Regions from separate parts of the Actinoplanes teichomyceticus ATCC 31121 genome, predicted to be linked through region 2. Evidence: riboswitches for the same ligand, from Rfam matches in the RefSeq annotation. Region 2 holds a riboswitch; the other holds the start of a gene.
The links. A riboswitch is a leader RNA that binds a small molecule or an ion and turns the genes downstream of it on or off. The one in region 2 is predicted to bind thiamine pyrophosphate.
Positions count from the first base shown of each region.

Region 1 (15,071 bases), 760 kb from region 2:
ACCCTCGGCCTCGCCGTCCTGCAGTCCTCGGCGTTCGTCGCCCTGGCGCGCACCGGCCAGCTCTTCGGCGGGCTCTGCGACCAGGACAACCCGTCGTACCAGATCATCCCCGAGGGCACCGGCGTCCCGATGTGGCTGACCCTCACCGTCCTGGTGATGACGATGACCGCCGGCACCGGCGTGGTCATGTGGCTCGGCGAGCTGGTCACCGACCGCGGCGTCGGCAACGGCATGTCCGTTCTGATCTTCACCTCGATCGCGGCGCGTCTTCCCGGCGAGGGCTGGACGATCAAGCAGACCGCCGGCACCGCCAAGTTCCTCCTGGTGATCGCGCTGGTGCTGGTGATCATCGGCCTGGTGGTCTTCATCGAGCAGGCCCAGCGGCGCATCCCGGTGCAGTACGCGAAGCGCATGATCGGCCGGCGGATGTACGGCGGCACCTCCACCTACATCCCGCTGAAGGTGAACCAGGCGGGTGTCGTCCCGGTCATCTTCGCCTCGTCGCTGCTCTACCTGCCGCAGCTGTACCTGCAGTTCTTCGACAAGAACAACCTGAAGGGCTACCAGATCTGGATCCAGAACTGGCTCGCCGACCCGACCAGCTGGCTCTACATCAGCGTGTACTTCCTGCTGATCATCTTCTTCACGTACTTCTACGTCTCCATCACGTTCAACCCGACTGAGGTCGCGGAGAACATGAAGAAGTACGGTGGTTTCGTTCCGGGTATCCGCCCGGGCAAGCCCACCGCCGACTACCTGGACTTCATCCTCAGCCGGATCACCCTGCCGGGCGCGTTGTACCTGGGTCTGATCTCGGTCCTGCCGAACTTCTTCTTCATCTGGCTGGACCAGCAGCAGTACCAGAACTTCCCGTTCGGCGGCACCGCCGTGCTGATCATGGTGGGTGTGGGTCTGGAGACGGTGAAGCAGATCGAGAGCCAGCTCATGCAGCGGAACTACGAAGGGTTCCTCCGGTAGTGGGGACGCGGGGCCGGGGGGCTCTGGCGTCGGCGGTAGGCGTGGCTTCTCCTGACCGAAGCGAGGCGATGTAGGTGCGGCTGGTACTGGTGGGCCCTCCGGGGGCCGGCAAGGGGACCCAGGCTGAGTTCATCGCCGCCCATCTCGCCGTACCGAAGATCTCGACCGGAGACATCTTCCGTGCCAACGTGTCGCAGGGGACCCCGCTCGGGGTCGAGGCGAAGCGGTACATGGACGCCGGTCAGCTGGTGCCGGACGAGGTGACGATCAACATGGTCCGGGACCGGCTCGCCGAGCCGGACGCCGGAGACGGTTTCCTGCTGGACGGGTTCCCGCGTACGGTGCCGCAGGCCTCCGCGCTGGACAAGCTGCTGGCCGACCTCGGCACCGCGCTGGACCTGGTGATGGAGCTCGTGGTCGACGACGACGAGGTGATCCGGCGGCTCTCCGGCCGCCGGACCTGCCGTGGCTGCGGCAAGATCTGGCACGTCGAGTTCGACCCGACGAGCAAGGAGAACCTCTGCGACCGGTGCGGGTCGGAGTTGTTCCAGCGGGACGACGACAAGGCCGAGACCATCGCCAACCGCCTGGTGGAGTACGCGGACAAGACCGCGCCGCTGGTCGACTACTACGGCGCCCAGGGCAAGCTGGTCGGCATCGACGCGACCGGACCGGTCGAGGACGTCACGGTGCGCGCGATCGACGCCCTGCGGTCGTACGGGGGCTGAGATGGGTCGTCAGGAGCTGGACATCCAGCTGAAGACGCCGGAGCAGATCGAGAAGATGCGTGCGGCCGGCCTGGTCGTGCACGCCGCGCTGGAGGCGATGCGCGAGGCCGTCGCCCCCGGCGTCTCCACCGCCGATCTGGACGCCATCGCCGAGAAGGTGATCCGCGACGCCGGGGCCGTCCCGTCGTTCAAGGGCTACCACGGCTTCCCGGCCTCGATCTGTGCCTCGGTCAACGAGCAGGTGGTGCACGGCATCCCGAGCGCCGAGCAGGTGCTCGCCGAGGGTGACCTGATCTCGCTGGACTGCGGCGCGATCCTGGACGGCTGGCACGGCGATTCGGCGATCACCGTCGGCGTCGGCGCCACCGATCCGGCGCTGCTGACGATGGCCCAGGTCGCCGAGGACGCGATGTGGGCCGGGATCGCCGCGGCGGCCCGGGGCGTGGCGAACGGCCGCGGGCGGCTGACCGACATCTCCTTCAACATCGAGAAGGCGATCCGCAAGGCCGGCCGGTACGGCATCGTGGACGGGTACGGCGGCCACGGCATCGGCACCGAGATGCACCAGGAACCGCACGTGCTCAACCACGGCAAGCCCGGTCGCGGGCCACGGGTGGTCGCGGGCATGGCGCTGGCCATCGAGCCGATGATCACGATGGGCTCGCCGCGGACGCTCGAGCTCTCCGACGGCTGGACCGTGGTGACCCGGGACGGGTCGATCGCCGCGCACGTGGAGCACACCATGGCGCTGCTCGACGACGGCGTGTGGGTGACCACCGCCCCGGACGGCGGCCGGGCCCGCCTCGGCGATCTGGTGACCGCCCGCCAGCCGTGAGAGCTCGGCGCTGGGCCGGATGGCGCGCGCCTGGCATGCTGTGACTCATGGGACGCGAGGGGATGCGGGCCGGGGACAGCGACCGTCAGCGGGTGGCGGATCAGTTGAAGTTCGCCCTCGACGAGGGCCGGCTCGATCTGAACGAGTACGACGAGCGGGTCCAGCGGGCGTACGCCGCCCGGACGTACGGCGACCTGGACGGTCTGCTCGACGATCTGCCCGGCGCCGTCCCGCCGCAGCGCGCCCGGATCGAGCCGCACGCGGCGCAGCCGGTGCCGGCGCCCGGCCGGCCCGGCGGCCACGGCGGCGGCCGGCACACCTTCACGTCCGCCGTGGCCGCCTTCGTGATCTGCACGCTGGTCTGGGCGATCACCGTCGTCACCACGGGGCACGCGTACTACTTCTGGCCCGCCTGGGTGCTCATCCCGGTGGTGGTCACCGGCATCGGAGCGGTCGCCGACCGGGGCCGCCGGGGCCGCTGAGCGGCGCGTGACACGCCCGACCCCGGGTAACGGAACCCTCGGTTTGGCGTCCCTGGTACGGGCGCGTAGACTGGCTTGCTGGCGCGCAGCGTCCACTCCTTCGTGTCCTCACGCGCTTCGAGGAACCGGTGGAGCCGCGGCTGGTCCGAGCCCCCAAGCGGCTCGGGTACGACGTTGCACAGCCTGCCCCAGAACCCGATGTCAGGTAGCGGAGGACATGCCTAAGAAAGACGGAGCCATCGAGATCGAAGGCCGAGTGATCGAGCCCCTGCCGAACGCCATGTTCCGCGTCGAGCTCGCCAATGGTCACAAGGTCCTGGCACACATCTCCGGGAAGATGCGCCAGCACTACATCCGCATCCTTCCCGAGGACAGGGTCGTCGTCGAGCTCTCGCCGTACGACCTGACCCGTGGGCGCATCGTCTACCGCTACAAGTGATCTTCACTCGATGTGGCCAGGGCTCGCGGTTCAGGTCCGGTGTCAGATCGAAGAGGGTTGAATCGGGTCGCGGGGATTCCACATCCCGTCTGACTGAGAGTTAAGGCAAACCGTGAAGGTCAAGCCGAGCGTCAAGCGGATCTGCAACAACTGCCGGATCATCCGGCGGCACGGCCGGGTCATGGTCATCTGCAGCTCTGACCCGCGCCACAAGCAGCGCCAGGGCTGATCACCCGCGCAGGATCCGCACCACAGCACAAGCTCCTCCCGGCCGTGTGAAGCACGGCCGCACCCCCGGTCGGAGGCCGGGGCCCGCCCGGGCAGGTGGGGTGGGAGGGGCGAAGACCTCCGAGAGACATCTGAGGAGCACGCCCAGAAATGGCACGTCTCGTCGGCGTCGATCTTCCCCGCGAGAAGCGGATGGAGATCGCGCTCACCTACATCTTCGGGATCGGGCGTACCCGGTCCGTCGAAGCATTGACCGCTACGGCGATCGACCTGAACAAGCGCGCCAAGGACCTCACGGAAGAGGAGCTGGTCAAGCTCCGCGACTACATCGAGGCCAACTTCAAGGTTGAGGGCGACCTGCGCCGCGAGGTCGCTGCGGACATCCGCCGCAAGGTTGAGATCGGCTGCTACGCCGGCATCCGTCACCGCAAGGGTCTGCCCGTCCGGGGTCAGCGGACCCGGACCAACGCTCGTACCCGTAAGGGCCCGAAGCGGACGGTCGCCGGTAAGAAGAAGCCCGGTCGGAAGTAATAGGAGCGCACTGACTTATGCCACCGAAGGCACGCGCTGGGGCCGCCGTCAAGAAGGTCCGGCGCAAGGAACGCAAGAACGTCGCCCACGGGCAGGCGCACATCAAGAGCACCTTCAACAACACCATCGTGTCGATCACCGACCCGACCGGTGCGGTCATCTCCTGGGCCTCCTCCGGCCAGGTGGGCTTCAAGGGCTCCCGCAAGTCGACTCCGTTCGCCGCCCAGCTGGCCGCCGAGGCCGCCGCGCGCCGGGCCATGGAGCACGGCATGCGCAAGGTCGACGTGTTCGTCAAGGGCCCCGGCTCCGGCCGGGAGACCGCCATCCGTTCGCTGCAGGCCGCGGGTCTCGAGGTCGGTCAGATCTCCGACGTGACCCCGCAGCCGCACAACGGGTGCCGTCCGCCGAAGCGTCGTCGGGTCTGAGGGAGATCTAGAAGCAATGGCTCGTTACACAGGTGCGGACTGCAAGCGCTGCCGCCGCGAGAAGATGAAGCTGTTCCTCAAGGGCAGCAAGTGCGACGGGCCGAAGTGCCCGTTCGAGTCGCGTCCCTTCCCGCCCGGCCAGCACGGCCGCGGCCGGACCAAGGAGACCGAGTACCTGCTCCAGCACCGCGAGAAGCAGAAGGCCCGCCGCGTCTACGGCGTGCTGGAGAAGCAGTTCCGCGGTTACTACGAGGAGGCTGTCACCAAGCCCGGCAAGACCGGTGAGGTGCTGCTGCAGATCCTCGAGTCGCGGCTGGACAACGTCGTCTACCGGGCCGGCTACGCCGCGTCCCGCGACGCCGCCCGGCAGCTGGTCAAGCACGGCCACTTCCTGGTCAACGGCGTCAAGGTCGACATCCCGTCGTACCGGGTGAAGGAGCACGACATCGTCACGCTCCGCGAGAAGTCGAAGGAGCTCACGCCCTTCGTCGTCGCGCAGGCCCAGGCCGGTTCCCGGCCGGTGCCGGCGTGGCTCGAGCCCATCCCGAGCGAGATGAAGATCCTGATCCACTCGCTCCCGGCCCGCGCCGTCATCGACACGCAGGTCCAGGAGCAGCTGATCGTCGAGCTCTACTCCAAGTAGTGGCTCTGCCGAGGTGCCGGTCGTCCGGCCGGCACCTCGGAAAGCAACGGACGGCCATCAAATAGCGGGTGGCCCGACAGAAAGAAGAACAGCGTGCTCATCAGCCAGCGGCCGACCCTCTCGGAGGAGTCGCTCAGCGAGACCCGCTCCCGGTTCACCATCGAGCCTCTGGAGCCGGGCTTCGGCTACACCCTCGGCAATTCGCTGCGGCGGACCCTGCTGTCGTCCATCCCGGGCGCGGCGGTCACCAGCATCAAGATCGACGGCGTGCTGCACGAGTTCACCACGATCCCCGGTGTCAAGGAGGACGTGGTCGAGCTGGTCATGAACGTCAAGGAACTGACCGTCAGCTCCGAGCACGACGAGCCGGTCAGCATGTACCTGCGCAAGCAGGGCCCGGGCGACGTGACCGCCGGGGACATCCAGCCGCCGGCCGGTGTCTCGGTGCACAACCCCGATCTGAAGCTGGCGACCCTGAACAGCAAGGGCCGGCTCGACATGGAGCTGACCGTGGAGCGTGGCCGTGGCTACGTCACCGCGGCGCAGAACAAGAGCGCGGGCGCGGAGATCGGCCGGATCCCGGTCGACTCGATCTACTCGCCGGTGCTCAAGGTCACCTACCGTGTCGAGGCGACCCGTGTCGAGCAGCGCACCGACTTCGACCGTCTGATCATCGACGTCGAGTCGAAGGCGTCGATCTCGCCGCGCACCGCTCTGGCGTCGGCCGGCTCCACCCTGGTCGAGCTCTTCGGCCTGTGCCGGGAGCTGGACGAGACCGCCGAGGGCATCGACATCGGCCCGTCGCCGCAGGACGCGCAGCTCGCTGCCGACCTGGCCCTGCCGATCGAGGAGCTGGACCTGACCGTCCGGTCGTACAACTGCCTCAAGCGCGAGGGCATCAACAGCGTGGGCGAGTTGATAGGGCGTACCGAGGCCGACCTTCTGGACATCCGGAACTTCGGCCAGAAGTCGATCGACGAGGTCAAGATGAAGCTCGCCGGAATGGGCTTGGGCCTGAAGGACAGCGCGCCGTCCTTCGACCCGGCGCACGTCGTGGACTCGTTCGGCGACGTGGATTACGACACCGACGACTACCGCGAGACCGAGCAGCTCTAAGCTCGGCTGCGCCACTTCGCTGCGCTGCTGAGGCGGCCCTGCCGCACTGCACGGTAAGAATCCGATGAGGAGCATCTGAAATGCCCACGCCCACCAAGGGTGCCCGCCTCGGCGGCAGCCCGGCACACGAGAAGCTCATCATGGCCAACCTGGCCACCGAGCTCTTCCGGCACGGGAAGATCAAGACCACCGAGACGAAGGCCAAGCGGCTGCGCCCGCTGGCCGAGCAGCTCATCACGAAGGCCAAGCGCGGCGACCTGCACGCCCGTCGCCGGGTGCTGACCGTCGTGAAGGACAAGGACGTCGTGTACGCCCTGTTCGAGCAGATCGCTCCGCGGTACACCGGCCGCCCCGGTGGCTACACCCGGATCACCAAGACCGGTCCCCGCAAGGGCGACGCCGCTCCGATGGCGATCATCGAGCTGGTCGAGGAGGCTCCGGTCGCGGCCACCACCGCTCCCGCCGCCAAGGCCGCCGCTCGCAAGGCCGCCGCGCAGCAGGACAAGGTCGAGGCCCTGGCTCCGGAGGAGACCGCGCCGGCGAGCACGGACGCCGACCAGGACGCCGAGCCGCCGATCAGCGCCTCCGGTGACAAGGGCGCCGAGGGCCCGGGCGACCAGGCCGAGGGCGACGACACCGCCAAGGCGTAAGTGCTGTTGGACCGGCCCGGCATCCCGATGGGTGCCGGGCCGCTCCTTTTCCACCCCCTTTCCTGTACGACCCACGACTTCCCGCCCGCAGGCTCGCGCCACGCCCCGTGGCCACCGCCACGCGCGGCGCGTCGTGGCCCGGGCCGAGGAGCGCGCTGCGGCGATGACGGAAACCATCCGCCTACGACTCGACGTCTCGTATGACGGCGCGGACTTCTCCGGGTGGGCCGCGCAGCCCGGCCGGCGTACCGTCGCCGGGGTCCTGACCGAGGCCCTGCACCGCATCCTGGGCGCCTCGGGCACCGAGTGGCCGCTGGGCCTGACCGTGGCCGGGCGTACCGACGCCGGCGTGCACGCGACCGGGCAGGTGTGCCACATCGACCTGCCGGCCGAGCGGTACGCGGAGCTGTCCGGGTCCCTGCCGCGCCGGCTGAGCGCGCTGATGCCGCCGGACGCCCGGGTGCGGAGCGTCACCCCGGTGCCGGACACCTTCGACGCCCGCTTCTCGGCCACCTTCCGGCGCTACGAGTACCGGGTGTGCGACGACGGCTGGGGCCCCGAGCCGCTGCGCCGCTACGACACCCTGGGCTGGCTGCGCCCGCTCGATGAGGACCGGCTCAACGCCGCCGCGAGCGGGCTGCTCGGCGAGCACGACTTCGCCGCGTTCTGCAAGCGCAAGGAGCACGCCACCACGATCCGGGCGATCAACCGGCTGGACTGGCGCCGGGAACCGGACCGGACGCTGGTGGCCACCGTGCAGGCCGACGCGTTCTGCCAGGCCATGGTGCGCAGCCTGGTCGGGGCGATGCTCGCGGTCGGCGAGGGCCGGCGGGAGCCGGAGTGGCCGGCGAAGCTGCTCACCCTGCGGGAACGCTCCAGCGAGGTGGCCGTGGCCCCGGCGCACGGGCTGACGCTGGTCGCGGTCGGTTACCCGGACGCCGCCGAGTACGCGGCCCGCGCCGACGCCACCCGTCGCCGGCGCGACTAGGCGCGGCGGCCCAGCACCTGGTCGCTCAGGTAGGTGTCGAGCAGGTGACCGGTGATCGTGGCGGGCCGCGGGTCCGGGCCGGTGACGGGCCGGCCGTCGCGCCCGGCGATCACGCAGTAGACCAGGTAGTGACCCCGGGCGCGCCAGCCGACCGGGGTGCCCGGCGCCGGTGGGGCGCCGGTCAGGCCGGTGAAGCCGCCGTCCCCGGTTTCCACCAGGTGGCGGATCTGCTCGGCGACCGCGGTGGCGCTCTGCGAGTCGGCGAGGTTGAGCACCCCGGCGGTCACCTGGTAGCCGCCGGGGACGGTGAGCGCGGCCCGGACCGCCTGGCTGCAGCCGTACGCGGCAAGCGCGGACCGCAGGCCGCCGGTGACCGCGACCGTGCAGTCGGTCTCGGCCACCGCCTTCGCCACCCGGTAGCCGGCGGCGCCGGCCGGGAAGGTCTCCGTGACGGTGAGCGGATCCGGGTCGGCGGCCCGCGACCTGATGCCCCGGTCCGCGGCGGCCGGATCGTGCCGCTCGCCGGCCCGGACCAGGAAGCCCAGGGTCAGGCAGTTGCCCAGCACGATCAGCCCGGCCAGGCCGCGGGTCAGCAGGTGCAGCGTCGGGTACGGCTCACGCCACGCGTGCCGCCGGGTGCGCGGCCGGGCCCGCGGGCTCGGCCGGTGCTCGCCGGTGACCGGCCGGGTCAGCTGCCGGACCAGGGACGTCAGGTCGAGTGCCGGGGTGGCGCGGTGGGCGGAGCGGTTCGGGGTGGCGTACCGCATGGGTGACAACGTAGGAGCGGACGTCGATCTATGAACGCACAGCGTGTCCGGCACCCGGCCGGCGCCGCGCCGTCGTGACGCGGGAGACTGAACGGGTGACCGCCGAGCATTACTTCAGCACCGACCCGGACGCGCCGATGCGCCGGGCAGAGATCGAGTTCAGCGTGGCCGGCCGGGACTACCGGCTGGCCGTCGCCTCCGGGGTGTTCTCCGCCGGCCGCCTGGACCCGGGCACCGCGGTGCTGCTGCGCAAGGCCGAGCTGCCCGGTCCGGACACCGGGGGCGCCCTGCTCGACCTCGGCTGCGGGTACGGCCCGATCACCTGCGTGCTGGCCACCGAGGCGCCCCGCGCCACCGTCCACGCGGTCGACGTCAACTCCCGCGCCCGGGCGCTGACCAGCGAAAACGTCGCCACCCTGGGCCTGGCCGCCCGGGTCCGGGTGAGCGCGCCGGACGACGTGCCGGACGACGTCCGGTTCGCCCAGATCTGGAGCAACCCGCCGACCCACGTCGGCAAGACCGAACTGCACGCGCTGATGGACCGCTGGCTGCCCCGCCTCGCCCCGGGCGGCGTCGCCTGGCTGGTGATCAACCGGAACCTCGGTGGTGACTCCCTGCACACCTGGCTGACCGGTCGCGGCTGGCAGGTCGAACGGACGGCCAGCCAGAAGGGCTTCCGGGTGCTGCGGGTGACCGGAAAACCGGCTGCCGTCTGAGCCGCCGACCCGGCAGGATGCCGGGCATGGGTTACGTGGATGTCGCCGGCGTCGGGTTCGTGCTGCCGGATGGCCGGGAGCTGTTCTCCGACGTGTCGTTCCGGGTCGGCGAGGGCGCCAAGGTCGCGCTCGTCGGGCCGAACGGGGCGGGCAAGACCACCCTGCTGCGGATGGTCGCCGGGGACATCCCGACACAGAGCGGGACCGTCGCCCGCTCCGGTGGGCTCGGCGTGATGCGCCAGTTCATCGGCATGATCGGTGACGACCGTACGCTGGAGGACCTGGCGCTGTCCCTGGTCGCCCCGGCGCTGCGGGCGGCCGGCCGCACCCTGCGGGACGCCGTGGCCGCCCTGGACGAGACCGAGAAGAGCCAGCTCGCGTACGCCAACGCGCTGGCCACCTGGGGCGAGGTCGGCGGATACGACGCCGAGGTGCTGTTCGACACGGTCGCCGTGGCGATCCTCGGCAAGCCGTGGGAGGACGTCAAACAGCGCGTGGTGCGCACCCTCTCCGGCGGGGAGCAGAAACGCTTCGCCCTGGACCTGCTGCTGCGCGGCGGGGACGAGGTGCTGCTGCTGGACGAGCCGGACAACTTCCTCGACGTGCCCGCCAAGCGCTGGCTGGAGCAGCGGATCCGCGAGTCGGCCAAGTCGGTGCTGTTCATCTCGCACGACCGGGAGCTGCTGGCGCAGACCGCCGACCGGGTCGTCGCGGTGGAGGGCGGCGGCGCGTGGACCCATCCGGGCGGCTTCGCCTCCTGGCACGAGGCCCGCAGCAACCGGCACGAGCGGATGGAGGAGCTGCGCCGGCGCTGGGACGAGGAGCACGAGAAGCTGCGCGAGCTGGTCTTCACGCTGAAGAACAAGGCGGCGTACAACGACGGGCTGGCCTCGCGCTACCAGGCCGCGCAGACCCGGCTGCGCAAGTTCGAGGAGGCCGGTCCGCCGCCGCTGCCGCCCAAGGAGCAGGCGGTCCGGATGAACCTGCGCGGCGGGCGTACCGGCAAGCGGGCGGTGATCTGTGAGCAGCTGGAGCTGGAGAACCTGACGTTCCCGTTCGACCTGGAGATCTGGTACGGCGACCGGGTGGCGGTGCTCGGTGCGAACGGTACCGGCAAGTCGCACTTCCTGCGCCTGCTCGCGGCCGGTGGCAGCGAACCCGACCTGGAGCACAAGCCGGTCGACGGGGCGCCGCTCGCGTACGTCGCGCACGACGGTGTGGCCCGGCTCGGCGCGCGGGTCCGGCCCGGGCACTTCTCGCAGACCCACGACCGGCCGGAGCTGGTCGACAAGACGCTGGTCGAGATCCTCTGGCGGGGCGACGAGCACCGCGCCGGGATGGACCGGGCCGGCGCCATGAAAGCGCTCAACCGGTACGAGCTGGCGGCCCAGGGCGACCAGCGGTTCGGCACCCTCTCCGGGGGTCAGCAGGCGCGTTTCCTGGTGCTGCTGCTGGAGCTGTCCGGCGCGACGCTGCTGCTGCTCGACGAGCCGACCGACAACCTGGACCTGGCGTCGGCGGAGGCGCTGGAGGAGGGGCTGAAGGCGTTCGACGGCACGGTGATCGCGGTCACCCACGACCGCTGGTTCACCCGGTCCTTCGACCGCTTCGTGCTGTTCAGAGCGGACAACGAGGTGGTCGAGGTGCCGGAGCCGGTCTGGGATGTCCGGTAGCCACTAGCGCTTCTCGTCACGGTCGCGTTAGGGTCCGATGACGAGAAACCCCACGGGAGTCCGGGCACCGGGCTGAGAGGGGGGCTGATGCGGCCCCCGACCGTCGAACCTGATCCGGGTAATGCCGGCGCAGGGAGGAGTGCTTCATGCACGATCCTTTTCCACGTCTGCACGTCATCACCGACTCGCTGGACGTCGTCCGCGGCGTGGCCGGCCTCGGCCCGCTGGCCGTGCAGATCAGAGTCAAGACCAACGATGCCCAGGCCTACGCGCTGACCGTCGCGGCCGTCGAGATCTGCCGCCCGGCGGGCACGATGTGCCTGGTCAACGACCGGGTGGGGGTCGCGCTGGCGGCCGGCGCGGACGGCGTGCACCTGGGCGCCGACGACCTGCCGGTGGCGGCCGCCCGCCGGGTGCTCGGCGCCGGGGCGGTGATCGGGGCCACCTGCCGTACCCCGGAGGCGGCCCGGGCCGCCGTCGCCGACGGCGCGGACTACCTCGGGGTCGGACCGGCCTTCGCCACCACGACCAAGGTGGGCCTGCCACCCCCGCTGGGCCCGGAACGGGTCGCGGTGGTGGCCGCGGCCGTGCCCGGCACCCCGGTGGTCGCGATCGGCGGGATCACCCTGGACCGGCTGCCGTTGCCGGGCGTGCACGGCGTCGCCGCCGTCGGCGCCTTCGCGGCCGACCCGAAAGGCGCCGCCACCGCGTTCCTGGAGGTGCTCGGATGAGCATCGCCATCGTCGGCGGCGGCATCATCGGTCTCGCCATCGCCGAGGAGCTGGACCGCCGCGGCGCCGGATGCACCGTCTACGACGCGGCCGGGCCGGGCGACGAGGGGGCCTGGCACGTCTCCGGCGGCATGATCGCGGCCGGGCGCGAGTCCGCCTTCGAGCACCCGCAGCTGGCCCGGTTGCTGGCCACCTCGGCGCGGATGTGGCCGGAGTTCGCCGACAATCTCGGCGCGGACGTCGGATATGACCGGGCCGGCTCGCTCGGGCTGGCGCTGACCGCCGACGACGTCGCCATCGCGCAGCGGGTGTGGCGGGTCCAGGACGTGCCGGTCCTGCGCGGCGAGCGCCTGCGGGCGCTGGAGCCGGCGCTGTCCCCACGGGTCCGGATCGGCGTGCACGCCCCGGACGAGTGCCAGGTCGACCCGCGGCGGGTGATGGCCGTGCTGCGCGAGCGGCTGGCCGGCCGGATCGTCAGCAAGCGGATCGGCACCCTGGACGAGGTGGACGCCGACACCGTCGTGGTGGCCGCCGGCTGCGGGACCGCGGCGCTGACCGGGCTGCCGGTCCGCCCGGTCAAGGGGCAGGTGCTGCGGCTGCGAGGTGAGCCGGGCCTGCTCCGGCACGTGATCACCGGCTTCGCCGACGGCCGGTTCGTCTATCTGGTGCCCCGCGCCTCCGGCGAGGTGGTCGTCGGCGCGACCCAGGAGGAGCGCGGCGACTTCGCGGTCACCGCGGGCGGGGTCCACGAGCTGCTGCGCGCGGCCCTCGACCTGGTGCCCGGGCTGAGCGAGTTCGAGCTGGCCGAGGTGGCCGCCGGACACCGGCCGGGCACCCCGGACAACGCGCCGCTGCTCGGGCGGCTGGACGACCGGGTGGTGGTGGCCAGCGGTCACCACCGCAGCGGTGTGCTGCTGGCGCCGGTCACCGCCCGACTCATCGCCGACCTGGTGCTCACCGGATCGGCCGACCCGATGCTGGACGACTTCGCGCCCGGGAGGTTCGGATGCGCCTCATGATCAACGGCCGGTTCCAGGACCGGTCCGGCAACTGCTCGGTCGCGGCCCTGGTCGCCGAGATCATCGACGCTCACCGCGGCGTGGCGGTGGCGGTCAACGGCACCGTGGTACCGCGGTCCACCTGGGCGCAGGTCGATCTGGCCGACGGCGACTCGGTCGAGGTGCTCACCGCCGCGCAGGGAGGATGACGATGCTTCTTCCGGAGAACGGCCTGATCCTCGGCACCGGCGGGGCGCAGAGCCTGGCGGTGCTGGAGGAGGCCGTCACGGCCGCCGAAGCCACCCTGGTCACCGTGGCGCTGCGCCGGGTCGAGGCGGCCGGGCCGGGGCTGCTGCCGATGCTGGACCGGCTCGGCGTGCGGGTGCTGCCGAACACCGCCGGCTGCTACACCGCCGGTGATGCGGTGAAGACGGCGCAGATGGCCCGGGAGGCCTTCGAGACCGATCTGATCAAGCTGGAGGTGATCGGCGACGAGCGCACCCTCCTGCCGGACGGGGTGGAGCTGCTCCGGGCGGCGGAGACGCTGGTCGACGACGGGTTCACGGTTCTGCCGTACACCAGCGACGACCCGATCCTGGCCCGCCGGCTGGCCGACGTGGGATGCGCCGCGGTGATGCCCGCCGGCTCCCCGATCGGGTCCGGCCTGGGCATCTCGAACCCGCACCACATCGAGCTGATCGTGCAGAGCGTCGAGGTGCCGGTGGTGCTGGACGCCGGCATCGGCACCGCCTCGGACGCCGCGCTCGCGATGGAGCTCGGCTGCGACGCGGTGCTGATCGCCAGCGCGATCACCCGGGCCGACGACCCGGTCGCGATGGCCACGGCGATGCGGCACGCGGTCGCGGCGGGGCGGCTCGCCCGGCAGGCCGGGCGGATCCCGCGCCGATTCCACGCCGTCGCGTCCACCCCGGACGAGGGGATACCGGTGTGGTGACGCCGGGCGGGCTGGTCGTGCTCACCGACCGGCGGTCCGCCGCCGGGCCGCTGGTGGAGGTGGTCGCCGCGGCGGTACGGGGCGGCGCCGGGTGGGTGGTGCTGCGGGAGCGGGACCTGCCGTACGGGCGGCGCACGGCCCTCCGCGACGAGCTGCGCGCGGTCGTCCCGGCCGGACGGCTGATCGTGGCCGGGCCGGACCCGCTCGGCGGTGACGCGGTGCACCTGGCCGCGGCCGACCCGGTCCCGGCGGGCGTGCCGCTGGTCGGGCGGTCGTGCCACGGCACCGAGTCGATGTCCGGCGTGGACTACGTGACGCTGTCGCCGATCTACCCGACCGCCACCAAGCCGGGATACGGCCCGGCGCTGGGCGCGCGGGAGGCGGCCGTGCTGGCGGGGACGGTGCCGTGGCTGGCGCTCGGCGGGATCGACTCGGCGTCGCGGGCGGCGGAGTGCGCCGCGGCCGGGGCGGCCGGGATCGCGGTCCTCGGCGCGATCATGCGGGCGGCCGACCCGGAGCGGGCGGCGCGCCTGCTCGCCGGCGCCTTCGCCGCCGCGGCCGCGGAGCGGCCAGCCGGTTCCGGCGTGCGTGATACGGCGCCGGGCGCCGGCCGGGGTGGGTCGGCTGGTGTCGGTGGTGGTTCCGGCGGGCCCGATACGGCGCCGGGCGCCGGCCGGGGTGGGTCCGCCGGTGCCGGTGGGGGTTTCTCCGGTGCGGAAGCGACCGTGAGCGCCGGCTGGGAGGTGTCCGCGTGACGCCGCCGGTGGTGCTCACCATCGCCGGCTCCGACTCCGGCGGCGGCGCGGGGATCCAGGCCGATCTGAAGACGTTCGCGGCGCTCGGGGCGTACGGCGTCTCGGTCCTCACCGCGATCACGGCGCAGAACACGCTCGGCGTGACCGACATCCACCCGGTGCCGGCGCGGAGCGTGGCGGCGCAGCTCGACGCGGTGCTCAGTGATCTGCCGGTGGCCGCGGTCAAGGTCGGGATGATCGCGGACCCGGCGGTGGCCCGGGTGATCGCGGAACGGGCCGCGGATCTGCCCAACCTGGTCGTCGATCCGGTGCTGGTGGCCACCTCGGGCAGCCGGCTCGGGGAGGCCGCGGTCGTCTCGGTGCTCATGCCGTACGCGAGTGTGGTGACGCCGAACCGGCACGAAGCCGGCGTCCTCGTCGGACGCCGGGTCGA
Region 1 is NZ_CP023865.1:656,053-671,123, forward strand. It holds gene secY (preprotein translocase subunit SecY) at 1-978, shown strand, start outside; gene ACTEI_RS03080 (adenylate kinase) at 1,053-1,706, shown strand; gene map (type I methionyl aminopeptidase) at 1,708-2,541, shown strand; gene ACTEI_RS03090 (DUF1707 SHOCT-like domain-containing protein) at 2,589-3,023, shown strand; gene infA (translation initiation factor IF-1) at 3,241-3,462, shown strand; gene rpmJ (50S ribosomal protein L36) at 3,575-3,691, shown strand; gene rpsM (30S ribosomal protein S13) at 3,841-4,221, shown strand; gene rpsK (30S ribosomal protein S11) at 4,239-4,646, shown strand; gene rpsD (30S ribosomal protein S4) at 4,663-5,289, shown strand; gene ACTEI_RS03120 (DNA-directed RNA polymerase subunit alpha) at 5,383-6,405, shown strand; gene rplQ (50S ribosomal protein L17) at 6,486-7,055, shown strand; gene truA (tRNA pseudouridine(38-40) synthase TruA) at 7,219-8,043, shown strand; gene ACTEI_RS03135 (hypothetical protein) at 8,040-8,810, opposite strand; gene ACTEI_RS03140 (class I SAM-dependent methyltransferase) at 8,906-9,526, shown strand; gene ACTEI_RS03145 (ABC-F family ATP-binding cassette domain-containing protein) at 9,553-11,199, shown strand; TPP riboswitch at 11,242-11,352, shown strand; gene ACTEI_RS03150 (thiamine phosphate synthase) at 11,346-11,930, shown strand; gene thiO (glycine oxidase ThiO) at 11,927-12,949, shown strand; gene thiS (sulfur carrier protein ThiS) at 12,937-13,137, shown strand; gene ACTEI_RS03165 (thiazole synthase) at 13,134-13,883, shown strand; partial or broken gene ACTEI_RS03170 (thiamine phosphate synthase) at 13,877-14,443, shown strand; gene thiD (bifunctional hydroxymethylpyrimidine kinase/phosphomethylpyrimidine kinase) at 14,635-15,071, shown strand, end outside.
Region 1: another riboswitch for thiamine pyrophosphate. It lies ahead of ACTEI_RS03150 (thiamine phosphate synthase); the one in region 2 lies ahead of ACTEI_RS06445 (ECF transporter S component).

Region 2 (15,071 bases):
GTCCGTCGTCGAGTGCGACGGCGGCTACATCACCTCGTACACCGCGGGCCCGAACGCGCTGCTGACCGTGGTCACCTCGGGGGACGCGAACCTGGCCCGGGTGCACCTGGAGGCGCGGCGGTGCGTACGCCGGATCGTCAAGCTCCTGGCCCTGGAGCCCGCGTGGCAGCAGCCCCCGCGACCGGAGATCCCGCATCAGACCGGACCGTCGTCGATCCCGCTGGCCCGGCGGACCCCGATGGCCACCCTGTCGGGCATCCCGCGCCGCCGCACGGCGGCCGGCTGATCGGCAGGCGCAACCGCGGCATCCGCCGCACTCATCGGCGCCGCCCATTCCGGCGGACCGCCATCCCACCACAACGGAGGAACCCCCATGGCCGACATGGACACCGCACTCAAAGAGATCATGGAGATCGACGGCTGCATCGGCGTCGCCCTGGTGGACCACACCAGCGGCATGGCGCTGGGCACGCTCGGCGGCGGCAAGGACCTCGATCTCACGGTCGCCGCCGCCGGCAACACCGATGTGGTCCGGGCGAAGCTGCGGGCGATGGAGATGCTCAACCTCTCCGAGAAGATCGAGGACATCCTGATCACGCTGGACACGCAGTACCACATGATCCGGCCGCTGACCAGCCGGCAGGGCAAGGGGCTGTTCCTGTACGTGGCCCTGCGCCGGGACCGGGCGAACCTGGCCATGGCACGCCACCAGCTCCGCCGCGTCGAGAACGACCTGGACGTGTGATCCCGCCGCTCGATCCGTGACCGCCACCGGTGGCGGGGAGGGTTCGCACCGCCCTCCCCGCCCACGAGCCGACCGGGCCACGGTGTGCCGGCCGGTCACCCCTTGAAGTCCGAGCGCGGCTTGTGCATGCTGGCTTTGCAGCGCTGCAAGCGGCTGCCGCTCCGCGACCCGTCCGGCCGCTCGACGGGCGCGGCGGCCGGGGCCCCGGCCGGGAACCGGGACCCCGGCCTCTGGGGCGCTAGCATGTGCGACATGCCGGCCCGGGAGATCGTCGAACGCGTCCGGGTCGGGGACCTCGACCACGAGACCGCCCTCGACCTGCTGACCGGCACACCGGCGGCGGAGACCGACACGGCCCTGCAGGCCGCGCTGGCCCACGAATTCGACCGGTTGTTCCGCAACGGGTGGCAGCCCGTCGAGCTGCACCGGGCCATCGCCCGCCGGGGCGACCCGGTCCAGGGCCGGCTGGTCGCCGAGGCGGCCACCGCGTTCCTGACCGGCAAGGAGCCCGTCGACGCCGGCTGGCGGGCCCAGGCCGAGAGCCTGGCCGGCGGCTCACCCCGGCGGCCGGACCGGATCGCCGTCCTGGACTCGTCGCTCGCGCTGCTCACCGAGCTGCGCCGCCTGCCGGCCATCGAGATCCTCGTCCCGCCGCCCGGCACCCCGGCCACCACCGTGCACCACCACGCCGACCAGCGGGTCCTCGACCGGGTGCGGGCGCTGCTGGCCAAGGCGGAGGCCACCGACTTCCCGGCCGAGGCGGAGACGTACAGCGCGAAGGCACAGGAGCTGATCACCCGGTACCGGATCGAGGAGGTCACCGCGCCGGCCGTGGACGTCACCCCGTTCGCCCGCCGGATCGGGGTGGACCATCCGTACGAGAACGAGAAGGCCAGCCTGCTCGACGCGGTCTCCCGGGCCAACGGCTGCCGTACGGTCTGGTCCCCGGAGCTCGGCTTCAGCACGGTCTTCGGGTTCGACGCCGACATCGACGCGGTGGAGCTGCTCTACACGTCCCTGCTGGTGCAGGCTAACCGGGCGATGACCCGGGACGAGCCGGCCAAGGGCAAGGCCCGGGTGAAGGCGTTCCGCCGGTCGTTCCTGGTGGCCTACGCGGTGCGGATCGGCGAGCGGCTGCGCCGGGCCGCCGAGCGGGAGTACGCCGGGCACGGCGACCTGCTGCCGGTGCTGCGCAACCGGGACGTGCAGGTCCGGGCCGCGATGGACCGGGTCTTCCCGCGTACGGTACGGGCCCGCGGCAGCCGCGTGGACAGCCTGGAGGGCTGGGAGTCCGGCCGGGCCGCCGCGGACGAGGCACAGCTGCGCTGACCGGCGCTACCCCGGCAGCTCCACCCCGGTGAGGTCGGCGCAGACGGCGAGGAACCGCTCCTGCAACTGCTCGTCGTACGCCTGCGGGTTGGCGGTCAGCGACGTCCGGCGCTTGAAGTAGTGCCCGGTGACCGTGGCCGCGGGCTCGTCCGAGGTGGCCAGCCAGACCTGGGTCTCCGCACCCTCGGGCAGGTCGTCGGTGGCGTCCGGGCCGCCCAGCCGGGTGCGGATCCAGCCCGGGTCCACGGCGTTGCTCAGGGTGCCGGGCCAGTGCCGGGCCACCGCGAAGGCGAGCAGCACGTCGTACAGCTTCGAGTCGCTGTAGGCCTGCATGCCGTCCCACGGCCGGGCCTGCCACTGCAGGTCGTCGAGGCGCGCCCGGCCGGCCGCCTCCAGCCCCGAGGTCAGATAGACCAGCCGGGCCGGCGCCGGCATCAGCGCGGTCAGCAGGTACGGGGCGAGCGTGTTCACCTGAAAGATCCGCTCCAGGCCGTCCTCGGTGGGCTGCGGGGCCCGCTGCCCACCCCCGACCCCGGCGTTGTGGATCACCACGTCGAACGGCCCGGCCGCGGCCGCCCGGCCGGCCAGCTCACAGGTCTGCGCGAGGGACGCCAGGTCACCGATGAGCACGGCCGCGGCGGCCGGCACGGCCGTGTGCGCGTCCTCGGCCCGCCGCTCGTCGCGGGCGTGCAGCACCACCCGGTGCCCGTCCGCGGCCAGCACCGCCGCGGTGTGCCGTCCGATGCCGTCGCTGGACCCGGTGATCAGAATCGTCGCCATGACGGACACCTTAACCGGTTCACTCCGCGCCCGGCCGGACCCGCTAGCCGCCGGACTCGTCGGTCTCGGCGCCCTCGGGGACGGTGTCGTCGTCCCGGGAGTCGAGCCAGCCGTGCGGCAGGGCGACCTTGCCCGGGGCGTTGACCCGGCCGCGCGGCTGGCCCAGCGACTCGACCGGGAACGGCACGGCCGGGTCGAGCCGGGCCAGCAGGTCGTCCAGCTCGGCGAGCGAGGAGATCATCGCCAGGCTGCGGCGCAGGTCGCCACCGACCGGGAAGCCCTTCAGGTACCACGCCACGTGCTTGCGGAAGTCGGCGCAGCCGTGCCTCTCGTCCTCCAGCGCCTCCACCAGCAGCTGCGCGTGCCGCGACATGATCTTCGCGACCTCGCCGAGGGCCGGGAGCACCGGGCGGTAGCCGGCGCCCTGCGTGAACGCGGCCTCCAGGTCGGCGAACAGCCACGGGCGCCCCAGGCAGCCACGGCCGACGACCACGCCGTCGACCCCGGTGTGCGCGACCATCCGCAGCGCGTCGGAGCCCTCCCAGATGTCGCCGTTGCCCAGCACCGGCACGTCGAGCGCCTGCTTGAGGGTGGCGATCGCGTCCCAGTCGGCCTGGCCGGAGTAGCGCTGCTCGGCGGTGCGCGCGTGCAGCGCCACCGCGGCCACGCCGGCGTCCTGCGCGGTCAGGCCGGCTTCGACGTACGTCAGATGGTCGTCGTCGATGCCCTTGCGCATCTTGATGGTCAGCGGGATGCCGTACGCGGCGGCCGCCTCGGCGGCCTGCCGCACGATCCGGCCGAACAGCTTGCGCCGCCAGGGCAGCGCGGACCCGCCGCCGCGGCGGGTGACCTTCGGCACCGGGCAGCCGAAGTTGAGATCGATGTGGTCGGCCAGGTCGTTCTCGCCGACCATCCGCACCGCGGCCGCGGTCACGTCCGGGTCCACGCCGTAGAGCTGCAGGCTGCGGAACTTCTCGTCCTCGGCGAAGGCGATCATCTTGAGCGTCTTGGGGATCCGCTCGACGAGTGCGCGGGTCGTGATCATCTCGCAGACGTAGACGCCGCCGCCCTGCTCCCGGCAGAGTCGCCGGAACGCCACGTTGGTGATCCCGGCCATCGGGGCGAGGACGACAGGCGGGTTGACGGCGTGGTTGCCGAGCATGAGCGGTGCGGTCACGCGCTCTAGGGTGACACGCTCGGCCCGGCAACCTCGAACCGCCCGCTCCCGCTACCGGCCGCCCTGGCGCCCGATCAGCGTGTCCAGCATGCCGATGATCTTCTGCATGCCGTCCGTGAGGCGATCCACCTTCGTCTCCAGGCGGTCCAGCCTGACGGTGTGCTCCTCCAGGATCGCGGTGTGCTCCTCCAGGATCGCGGTGTGCTGCGCAAGGGTCGCGGTGTGCTCCTCCAGGATCGCGGTGTGCTGCGCAAGGGTCGCGGTGTGCCGGGCGAGGGTCGCGGTGTGCTCGGACTGGGTTGCCGCGAGGCCCTTGAGAAGCCTCTCCTGGCCCTTGAGCTTCTCGCCGATGTCCGCCAGGTCGCGATCCTGGCCGGCGCGGAGCCCCTCCTGCTCGTCCATGCGCTCCTCCAGGCGGGTGACGCGGTCTTCCAGGGTGGGCATGCGGTGCCTCCGGGGGTGAAGGGTAGCCGGTCGACCGACCGGCGTCGCGCTTTTCACGCTGGAGAGGACTATAGCGCCGCGACTAGATGTCAGTCGTCACCTGAACGGGTGCACGGAGAGGTGGGAACACGACGAACGCCGGGTGCCGCACCCGGCACCCGGCGTTCGTCGAGCTTCGATCCTCAGCAGCCCGGCAGGCGCTTGATCAGGTAGTCCTCGATCTGGTCGAGCGACACCCGCTCCTGCTTCATGGTGTCGCGGTCGCGCACCGTCACCGCGTTGTCGGTGAGGGTGTCGAAGTCGACGGTGACGCAGAACGGCGTGCCGATCTCGTCCTGCCGGCGGTACCGGCGGCCGATCGCCTGCGAGTCGTCGAACTCGACGATCCAGCGCTTGCGCAGGTCGGCGGCGAGCCCCTTGGCCTTCGGCGACAGCTCCGGGTTGCGCGACAGCGGCAGCACGGCGACCTTGACCGGCGCGAGCCGCGGGTCGAACCGCATGACCGTGCGCTTGTCGACGCCGCCCTTGGTGTTCGGCGCCTCGTCCTCGTCGTACGCCTCCAGCAGGAAGGCCAGCACCGCGCGGGTGAGCCCGGCCGCCGGCTCGATCACGTACGGCGTCCAGCGCTCGCCCTTCTCCTGGTCGAAGTAGGACAGGTCGACGCCGGAGTGCTTGGAGTGCGTGGACAGGTCGAAGTCGGTGCGGTTGGCGATGCCCTCCAGCTCGGCGAACTCGGTGCCGCCGAACTGGAAGCGGTACTCGATGTCGACGGTCCGCTTGGAGTAGTGCGAGAGCTTCTCGCTGGGGTGCTCGTAGAAGCGCAGGTTGCTCTCCGACAGGCCGAGGTCGCGGTACCAGTTCCAGCGCTCCTGCAACCAGTACTCGTGCCACTGCTCGTCGCTGCCGGGCGCGACGAAGAACTCCATCTCCATCTGCTCGAACTCACGCGTACGGAAGATGAAGTTGCCCGGGGTGATCTCGTTGCGGAAGCTCTTGCCGACCTGCGCGATGCCGAACGGCGGCTTCTTGCGCGCCGCGGTCGCCACGTTGGCGTAGTTGACGAAGATGCCCTGGGCGGTCTCCGGGCGCAGGTAGTGCAGGCCCTCGGTGCTCTCGGTCGGGCCGAGGTAGGTCTTCATCAGGCCGTTGAACATCTTCGGCTCGGTGAAGGTGCCCTTGTTGCCGCAGTTGGGGCAGTTGAGCTCCTGCAGGGAGGCCGGCGGGTTGCCGTGCTTGGCCTCGTACGCCTCCTCCAGGTGGTCGGCCCGGAAGCGCTTGTGGCAGGACTGGCACTCGGTCAGCGGGTCGACGAACGCGTCGAGGTGACCGGAGGCGGCCCAGACGTCACGGGCCAGGATCACGGCCGAGTCCAGGCCGACGATGTCGTCCCGCTGCTGGACCATGGTCCGCCACCACTGCCGGCGGACGTTCTCCTTCAGCTCGACGCCCAGCGGACCGTAGTCCCAGGCCGAGCGGGTCCCTCCGTAGATCTCGCTGGAGGGAAAGACGAAGCCCCGGCGCTTGGCAAGGCTGACAACGGAATCGATGCGGTCGGCAGGCATGAGTCTCCTACGCCGGCTGGGTGTCGGCGGGGGTGGTCGGTGATGGGACGAATAGCGAGGTTACTCCCCGAGACTGCACACCTCGAACGCGCCCGTGCTGCTGTTCTGCCCGAGCTGCGCCTCGACGTGGTCGACGGCGCCGCCGGGATAGGTCAGGTCGACCGGGACCTCACCGGTCACGAGATCGACGTCGCCGACGTGGTAGCTGTCGAACCGCTCCTGCTGGGCCATCCGCCGGCGGTACTCGCCGAGCGTGGTGACGTCCTTGGTGTCCTGGCAGAGCTGCGCGTACGCCTTGTCGTAGTCGCCGTCCTGCACCGCGTCCAGATAGTCGCTGACCACGATGTGCGCCTGCTCGTTGGCGGCGCCGGTCATCGCGACGGCCAGACCGATCACCGCGGCCAGCCCGCCACCGCAGACCAGCACCAGGATGCCCGCGCCGACGCCGAGCCCGAGCCCGATCCGCCGGCCACGGCCCTCGACCGGGGGCGCCGGGAACGGCGGGTGCACGCCCGGACCGGGCGGCGGGGGCGGCGCGACCGGCGCCGGAGCCGGCGCCGGCGCGTACGATGTGGGCGGTTGACCGTAGGTCATGTCACCCAGCCTAGTGTTCAGCGCCACGGCTCGGCGGCCCGGTCACTGGCGGTGACCACGACCTGCTCCCCCGGCCCGGCGCCGGCCAGCGTCTCGAAGGCGGACGGCTCGTCCAGCGCCCGGGCGAGCAGCGGGGTGGCGTGCACCTTGACGTCGAACGCGCCCAGCGCGCGGCGGTACGCTCCGACCGACTCCCACTCGGTCACCAGGGCCCAGCTCGCGGTGTCCTCCAGGGCCCGGGTGAGCCGGCCGGACCGGTAACCGGGACAGCGGGCCAGGGCGGCGAGCGCGGCGTGCGCCTGCTCCAGGAAGCCGTCTTGCGTGTCCGGCGGGACCAGGAAACGGTTGAGCACCAGCATGTGACGAGGGTACGCACGCCGACGGGAGCCGCTGTGACGACGTCCGACCATTTCCTGCGCCGCCTGGCCCGGGTCAATCCGACCGTCGCGTTCGTCGCGGCGCTGGCCCTGCTGCTGGCCGGGCTGTTCCTGCCCGGGATCGTCGGCGCGCTGTTGCTGGGCGTGCTGGCGGCCGGGCTGGCCACGCTGACCTTCACCACCTGGCCGGTGCAGTCGCCGGTCACCCGGGTGGTCCGGGTGGTGCTGCTCACCCTGCTGGTCGTGGCCGCGCTCAGCAAGGTGCTGTGAACCTATGCGCTTTTGACAATCATTCTCATTATCGACGACAGTTGGTGCCATGATGCGCCGCCTGCTCGCCCCGCTGCTCGTCGCGGCCACGTCGGTCGCGGCGGCCGGCTGCGGCGCGCCGGCGGACACCGGCGGCCGGCTCCCGGTCGTGGCCGCGTTCTACCCCCTGCAGTTCGTCAGCGAGCGTGTCGGCGGCGACCTGGTCCGGGTCACCAACCTCACCAAGCCCGGCGCCGAGCCGCACGACGTGGAGCTGAGCCCGCGCCAGGTGGCCCGGATCGTCGACGCCAGGGTCGCCGTCTACCTGCACGGCTTCCAGCCCGCGGTGGACGAGGCCGTCGCGCAGAACGCGCCGGAGCAGGGGTACGACGTGTCCACCGCGGTCGGCCTCCGGCACGCCGGGGAGACCGAGGAGGAGCACGAAGAGCACGAGGGGCACGAACACGGGGCCACCGACCCGCACGTCTGGCTGGACCCGACCCGGCTGGCCACGATCGGCGACGACCTCGCCCGGCGGCTGGCCGGTCTCGACCCGGCACACGCCACCGACTACACCGCCCGCGCCGCCGCCCTGCGCCGGCAGCTCACCGACCTGGACGGCGAGTTCCGTGCGGGCCTGGCCACCTGCGCCCGGCGCGAGCTGGTCACCAGCCACACCGCGTTCGGCTACCTGGCGGAGCGCTACCACCTGACCCAGATCGGGATCACCGGCATCGACCCGGAGGCCGAGCCGTCGCCGCGCCGCCTCGCCGAGGTCGCCGCGCAGGCCCGGGCGCACGGCACCACCACGATCTTCTTCGAGACGCTGGTCAGCCCGAAGGTCGCCGAGACGATCGCCCGGGAGGCCGGCGCCAGCACGGCGGTGCTCGACCCGCTGGAGGGCCTCACCGACCCGGACGCGGACTACTTCTCGGTGATGCGCGCCAACCTGGCCGCGCTCACCACGGCGCTGGGATGCTCGTCATGACCGGCCGCGCCGAACTCCCCCCACCCGCACCGGCCCGGCGTCCCCGCCGGCGCCGGCCGGGACGGCTTGACAAGGAAGGCGCCTCATGAGCGTTGTCGAGGTGCGCCACGTGGCGGCCGGCTATGACGGCCGGGACATCCTGCGCGACGTCACCCTCAGCGTCGCCTCCGGCGACGTGGTCGCGGTGCTGGGGGCGAACGGCTCCGGCAAGTCCACCCTGATCCGGACGATCCTCGGCCTGGTCCCGGTGCGCCGCGGCGAGATCGAGCTGTTCGGCACGCCGCAGCGGCGGTTCCGGCAGTGGGCCCGCCTCGGGTACGTGCCGCAGCGCATCGGCGCCGGCAGCGGCGTCCCGGCCACGGTCGGCGAGGTGGTGGCGTCCGGCCGGCTGGCCCGCCGCGGCCTGTTCCGGCCGCCCGGGGCCGCCGACCGCGCCGCGGTGCACCAGGCGCTCGACTCGGTAGGGCTGCTGGAGCGCATCAACGATCCGGTCGGCACCCTCTCCGGCGGCCAGCAGCAGCGCACCCTGATCGCCCGGGCGCTGGCCGGCAAGCCGGACCTGCTGGTGCTGGACGAGCCGACCGCCGGGGTGGACGCGGCCAGCCAGGAGGCGTTCGCCGGGGCGCTGACCCGGTTCGCCGCCGGTGGCGGGACGATCCTGCTGGTGCTGCACGAGCTGGGGCCGCTGCGGCCGCTGATCGGGCGCGCGGTGGTGGTGCACGAGGGGCGGATCGCGCACGCGGGGGCCCCGCCGGAGCCGGCCGGTCACCACGCCGAGCCGGGACACGACCACGTGCACCCGCACGCCGACGAGGAGAAGGCCGGCATCTGCGAGTGGGCGCCGACCGAGGGGATGAACGCGTTCTAGTGGAGACGGACCGATGGATCTGCTGACCTATCCCTTCATGCTGCGCGCCCTGGCCGGCGCGCTGATCATCGGGCTGGCCGCCCCGGCGCTCGGCGTCTACCTGGTGCAGCGGCGGCTGTCGCTGATCGGCGACGGGATCGGCCACGTGGCGCTGACCGGGGTCGGCGTGGGCCTGCTCACCCACCAGTCGCCGGTGCTCACCGCGGTGCTGGTGTCGGTGGCCGGCGCGGTCGCCGTCGAGCTGGTCCGCGAGCGCGGGCGGACCTCCGGCGACCTGGCCCTGGCGCTGCTGTTCTACGGCGGCATCGCCGGTGGCGTGGTGCTGGTCGGGCTCTCCGACGACAGCAGCAACGCCAGCCTGATGCAGTACCTCTTCGGCTCGCTGATCACCACGTCGTCGCAGGACATCGCGGTGATCGCCGGGCTGGGGGCGGCGGTGCTGATCGCCATGCTGGTGTTCCGGCCGGCTCTGTTCGCGCTCTGCAACGACGAGGAGTACGCCCGGGTCAGTGGCCTGCCGGTGCGTACGCTCAACCTCCTGCTCGCGGTCACCACCGCGGTCACCGTGACCATCGCCATGCGTACCGTGGGCCTGCTGCTGGTCTCCGCCCTCATGGTGGTCCCGGTCGCCGCCGCCCAGCAGATCACCCGCGGGTTCCGGGCGACCATGGCGCTGGCCATGCTGATCGGCATCGGCGCGGCCGGCGCGGGCGTGGTGCTGTCCGGGCAGATCGACACCGCGCCGGGCGCCACCACCGTGCTGCTGGCGCTGGCCGCGTTCCTGCTCACCGCCGCGGCCGGCGCGCTGCGGCACCGGATGCGCCGGCGCACCGCCGAGCCCGCGGTCCGGCCGGAACCCCCGGACGTCGTGCTCCATGCCTGAGCCGGCCCCGGGCGCACCGGCCCCGGACGCCCCACGCGGTACGGTGGTCGGCACCACGACGGCCACCGGTTACGAAGCGTACGAGGCCGCGGGAGGCCTGCTGCGGGCGCTGTCCGCCCCGATCCGGATCGCCATCGTGGCGGAGCTCGGCGCGGGCGAACGCTGCGTGCACGATCTGGTCGCCCGCCTCGGCGCCCCGCAGCCGCTGGTCTCGCAGCACCTGCGGGTGTTGCGCGGAGCCGGCGTGGTGCGGGGTGTCCGACGTGGCCGGGAGATCGCATACTCCCTGGTGGACGAACACGTCGCGCACATCGTCGCCGACGCCGTCAGCCATGCGAGGGAGAACCGATTGTGAGCCCGGAGAGCAGCGCCCCGCGCAACACCAAGCAGCGAAACGCGGTGAGTGCCGTGCTCGCCGAGACCGAGGGCTTCCACAGCGCGCAGGACCTGCACGCGATGCTGCGTGACCGCGGCGAGCGGGTCGGCCTGACCACGGTGTACCGCACGCTGCAGGGGCTGGCCGACGCCGGCGAGGTGGACGTGATGCGCCCGCCCGGCGGCGAGCACCTGTACCGGCGGTGCAGTCAGGGACACCACCACCACCTGGTGTGCCGCTCCTGCGGGCGGACGGTCGAGGTGCTCGGCCCGGCGGTGGAGTCGTGGGCCGACAAGGTGGCCGGTGAGCACGGCTTCGTGGACGTGGCGCACACGCTGGAAATCTTCGGCACCTGTCCGGAGTGCGCCGCCGCGGGCTGAGTGCGAGGCTTGGCGCTTGTGAAGCTCTATGCCGACCGGGCGCCCACCGCCGTCCGCCAAGTGGTCACCGACGTCCTCGTCGTCGTCTGGGTGTACCTGTGGATCCGCGTCGCGATCTGGATTCACGACGTGGTGGAGAAGCTGGCCGTGCCCGGTCAGAAGCTGCAGGACGCGGGCAGCGGCATCGCCGGAAACCTGGCCGACGCCGGTGGCAAGGTGGGCCGGGTGCCGGTGGTCGGCGACGATCTCACCCGGCCGTTCGCCGGGGCCGCCGACGCCGCCCGCTCGCTGGCCGAGGCCGGCCGGCAGCAGCAGGAGCTGGTCGGGAAGCTGGCGCTGATCCTGCCGCTGATCGCCCTGGCGGCGCCGCTGGCCCTGGTGCTGTTCCTCTGGCTGCCGTTGCGGCTGCGCTGGATCCGGCGGGCCGCAGTGGCGCGGTCGGTGCGTGACCTGCCGGCCGGGCGGGATCTGCTGGCGCTGCGCGCGCTGGCGTCCCGCCCGCTCGGCGAGCTGGCCCGGATGGGCCCGGACATCGCGCAGAGCTGGCGGGCCGGCGACGCCGCGGCGGTCGACGCCCTGGCCGAGCTGGAGCTCAGGCGTCTCGGCCTGCGCGGTTCCCGCCGCTGACGCCGGAGTCGTCGTCCATGACGTAACCGTCCTTGTCGTCGTCCTCACCCCAGTTGCGGTGGGTGACCGGCAGGATCGCCCAGAAGGTGAGGAACCAGCCGGCGGTGACCACGCTCAGCGCCACCGCCCAGCGCCCGTCCAGCACGAAGTCGGTGACCAGCAGCACACTGGCGACCATCGACACCAGCATGCAGGCCAGCCCGCCGCTGGCCATCCGGTGCGAGTACCGGACCAGTTCCGGCTTGCGGCCCTGGCGGAACAGCGCCCGGTGGAAGGCCACCGGTGAGATGATCAGCGCGGTCGCGAACGCGGCGCTGATCAGGGCCACCATGTAGGTGTCCTTCTGGAAATCGGTGGCTTTCGGGAAACCGTTGGAGAACGGCAGGGTCAACAGGAACGCGAACAGGATCTGGACGCCGGTCTGCGCCACTCGCAGTTCCTGCAACAGGTCAGCGAAGTTGCGGTCCCAGCGCTGCTTCTCGCTCTCCTGCGGAGAGCGCCGTTTCTCGGGGGCCATGGTCTCGCGGCATTCCCGATGATCGGTGTGCTCAAACGCCGATCCGGGCCAGCACCGCGTCGCCCAGCTCCCGCGGCGCCTGTTCGGGCACCCAGTGACTGACCCCGCGCATCGCCACCAGCTGGTAGTCGCCGCGCACCCAGTCGGCGGTGCGCAGCGCGGCGGTCAGCCCGACCACCCCGTCCCGGTCGCTCCAGACGTACGTGGTCGGCACGGTGATCTCGCCGAGGTCGGCGATGTCCGTCGACCGGAACGCCCGGTACCAGTGCAGCGCGGTGGTCAGCCGTCCCGGCTCGCGCATCGCCTCGACGTACAACCGGGCCCGGTCGCCGATCGGCGCGAGCATTCTGCGCAGCACGAACGCGTCCGCGCCCAGCAGCAGCCGCTCGGCCCCCGCGCTGCGGAACACCGGGAAGTACGCGAACCGCGCCCGCTGGGTCGGCCGGACCCGCAGCGCCAGCAGCAGCGCCCGCGGGTGCGGCACCGAGATCGCGGTCAGCGTGCGCACCCGCTCCGGGTGCTTGCCGGCCACCAGCCAGCCCACCTGGGCCCCCCAGTCGTGCCCGACCAGGTGCACCGACTCCAGCCCCAGGGCGTCCAGCACCCCCAGCACGTCCGCGACCGCCTCGCCGATCCGGTACGCCTGCGCCCCGGACGGACGCGCGCCCGGGGAGTAGCCGCGCTGGTCCATCGCGTAGGTCCGCAGCCCGGCCGCGTGCAGCCGCGGCAGCAGCGGATCGAACTCGCGGCGGTCCTGCGGGAAGCCGTGCAGCAGCAGCACCGGCGCCCCGTCCGCCGGGCCCTGTTCGGCCACCTCGAACGTCAGGCCGCGCGCCTTGACCTCCATGTGATCGCTCCCTCCCTGTGCCGCGCCCCCACCAGGTGTTAGCGTCATCGAAGCACATCCACCGGAAGTCGCCCGCCTCGCCGGGCGGCCTTCGATCCGACAGGGGAGCGCACAGCGCTGAGAGTGCGGGAGATCCCGCAGACCCTCGTACCTGATCTGGGTAATGCCAGCGCAGGAAGTTCGGTCCTCTCCAGCCGCGTCGTGCCCGGGCACCGCCGCCCGGCAGGCGTGCGTCTCCTCCCGGTGCACACGCTGGGAGGCGTACATGAAGTCCACCAATCCGCACCGCTGGCGCACGATAGACATCGTGATCGCCTCCGTCGTCGCGGTCGCGTTCGGCGTCATCTTCTGGGCCTGGGACGCCGTCTGGGCCGCCACCGAGAACGCCTTCCTGTTCTTCCCGCCCGCGCAGGCGATCCTCTACGGGATGTGGTTCCTGCCGGCCGTGCTGAGCGGGCTGATCATCCGCAAGCCCGGGGCCGCGTTCTTCACCGAGACGGTGGCCGCGCTGATCTCGGCGCTGCTGGGCAACAAGTGGGGCGCCACGGTGATCGTCCAGGGCGCGGCCCAGGGCCTCGGCGCGGAGCTGGCGTTCGCGCTGTTCCGGTACCGGGTGTTCAGCCTCCCGGTGGGCCTGCTCTCCGGCGCGTTCGCCGGTCTGGTGGCCGCGGTCTTCGACTGGTTCGTCTGGACCTACGCCTACGAGCTGTGGAACTACCGGGTGCCCTACGCGCTGTTCACCGTGGCCAGCGCCACGGTCATCGCCGGCGCCGGCGCCTGGCTGCTGGTCCGCGCGCTCGCACCGACCGGCGTACTGGACCGGTTCGGGGCGGGCCGCGAGCGGGCCCTGATCTAGCCGATGTCCGAGGTTCGGCTGCGCGGGTTCGGGTGGCGGCACGCCGGCCGCCGGGCCTGGGCGGTTCGCGGGCTGGACCTGCGGATCGGGCACGGCGAGCGGGTGCTTTTGCTGGGTCCCTCCGGGGCCGGCAAGAGCACCCTGCTGGCCGCGCTGGCCGGGCTGCTGCCGGAGGACTCCGGCGAGGCCGAGGGCAGCATCGAGATCGACGGGCGGGAGCCGCGCCGGGCCCGGGACCGCACCGGCATCCTGTTCCAGGACCCGCAGACCCAGCTGGTGATGGCCCGCTGCGGCGACGACGTGGCGTTCGGCCTGGAGAACCGCGGGGTGCCGGCCGCGCAGATCTGGCCGCGGGTCAGCGACGCGCTGGACCGGGTCGGCTTCCCGTACCCGATCACTCGCCCCACCGGCGCGCTCTCCGGCGGCGAGGCGCAGCGCCTCGCCCTGGCCGGGGTGATCGCGCTGCGCCCCGGGCTGCTGCTGCTCGACGAGCCGACCGCCAACCTGGACCCGGCCGGCGCGGCGCTGATCCGGGAGGCGCTGAGCCGCTGGACCCGCGGGACGGCCGGCCCGGACCCCACGATGATCATCGTGGAGCACCGGGTCGCCGACGTGCTGCCGCTGGTGGACCGGGTGATCGTCATCGAGCCGGGCGGCGGCGTGCGCGCCGACGGCGCGCCCGAGGTGGTCTTCGCCGCCTACGGCGACAAACTCGCCGGCGAGGGCGTCTGGGTGCCGGGTTTCCGGGCCGCCCCGCGCAAGGCGCCGGCGGCGGCGACCACCGATCTGGTACGCGCCGAGCAGGTCGCCGTCCCGGGCCGGCTGCCCGCCGTGTCGCTGACCGCCGGGGCCGGCGAGGTGCTGGCGGTGACCGGTCCCAACGGCGCCGGCAAGTCCACCCTGGCGCTGCTGCTCGGCGGCCTGCTCGCGCCGGGCTCCGGGCGGATCACCGGCTTCGGCGACCGGCGGCCCCCGCACCGCTGGCGGGCCGCGACGCTGACCGCGCGGATCGGCTCGGTCTTCCAGAATCCGGAACACCAGTTCGTCACCGCCCGGGTCGCCGACGAGCTGGCGCTCGGCCCGCGCCGGCTCGGCAGACCGGCCGGCGAGATCCGGCGGATCGTGGACGAGCTGCTGCAACGGCTGCGGCTGGAGCGGCTGGCGCAGGCCAATCCGTACACCCTCTCCGGCGGTGAAGCGCGACGGCTGAGCGTGGCCACCGCGCTGGCCACCGCCCCGCGGCTGCTGGTGCTCGACGAGCCGACGTTCGGCCAGGACCGGCGGACCTGGCTGGAGCTGGTGGCGCTGCTCGCCGAGCTGCGGGCCGAGGGGCACGGCATCGTCGCGGTCACCCACGACACCGACTTCACCCGTACGCTGGCCGATCGGACCGTGGCCCTCGGCGAGCCGGCGCCGGAACCGCTTCCCCGGCGGCTGCTCCCATGACACGCCACCGGGCGGAGGACCGATGA
Region 2 is NZ_CP023865.1:1,414,984-1,430,054, reverse strand. It holds gene ACTEI_RS06535 (roadblock/LC7 domain-containing protein) at 1-286, shown strand, start outside; gene ACTEI_RS06530 (hypothetical protein) at 374-745, shown strand; gene ACTEI_RS06525 (DUF2786 domain-containing protein) at 998-2,074, shown strand; gene ACTEI_RS06520 (SDR family NAD(P)-dependent oxidoreductase) at 2,081-2,854, opposite strand; gene dusB (tRNA dihydrouridine synthase DusB) at 2,898-4,016, opposite strand; gene ACTEI_RS06510 (hypothetical protein) at 4,083-4,475, opposite strand; gene ACTEI_RS06505 (glycine--tRNA ligase) at 4,658-6,037, opposite strand; gene ACTEI_RS06500 (Rv0361 family membrane protein) at 6,098-6,631, opposite strand; gene ACTEI_RS06495 (antibiotic biosynthesis monooxygenase family protein) at 6,649-6,990, opposite strand; gene ACTEI_RS06490 (DUF6703 family protein) at 6,925-7,278, shown strand; gene ACTEI_RS06485 (metal ABC transporter substrate-binding protein) at 7,328-8,245, shown strand; gene ACTEI_RS06480 (metal ABC transporter ATP-binding protein) at 8,331-9,113, shown strand; gene ACTEI_RS06475 (metal ABC transporter permease) at 9,127-9,996, shown strand; gene ACTEI_RS06470 (ArsR/SmtB family transcription factor) at 9,989-10,351, shown strand; gene ACTEI_RS06465 (Fur family transcriptional regulator) at 10,345-10,752, shown strand; gene ACTEI_RS06460 (hypothetical protein) at 10,771-11,379, shown strand; gene ACTEI_RS06455 (DUF6328 family protein) at 11,345-11,896, opposite strand; gene ACTEI_RS06450 (alpha/beta fold hydrolase) at 11,928-12,743, opposite strand; TPP riboswitch at 12,835-12,939, shown strand; gene ACTEI_RS06445 (ECF transporter S component) at 13,009-13,599, shown strand; gene ACTEI_RS06440 (ABC transporter ATP-binding protein) at 13,603-15,045, shown strand; gene ACTEI_RS06435 (energy-coupling factor transporter transmembrane component T family protein) at 15,068-15,071, shown strand, end outside.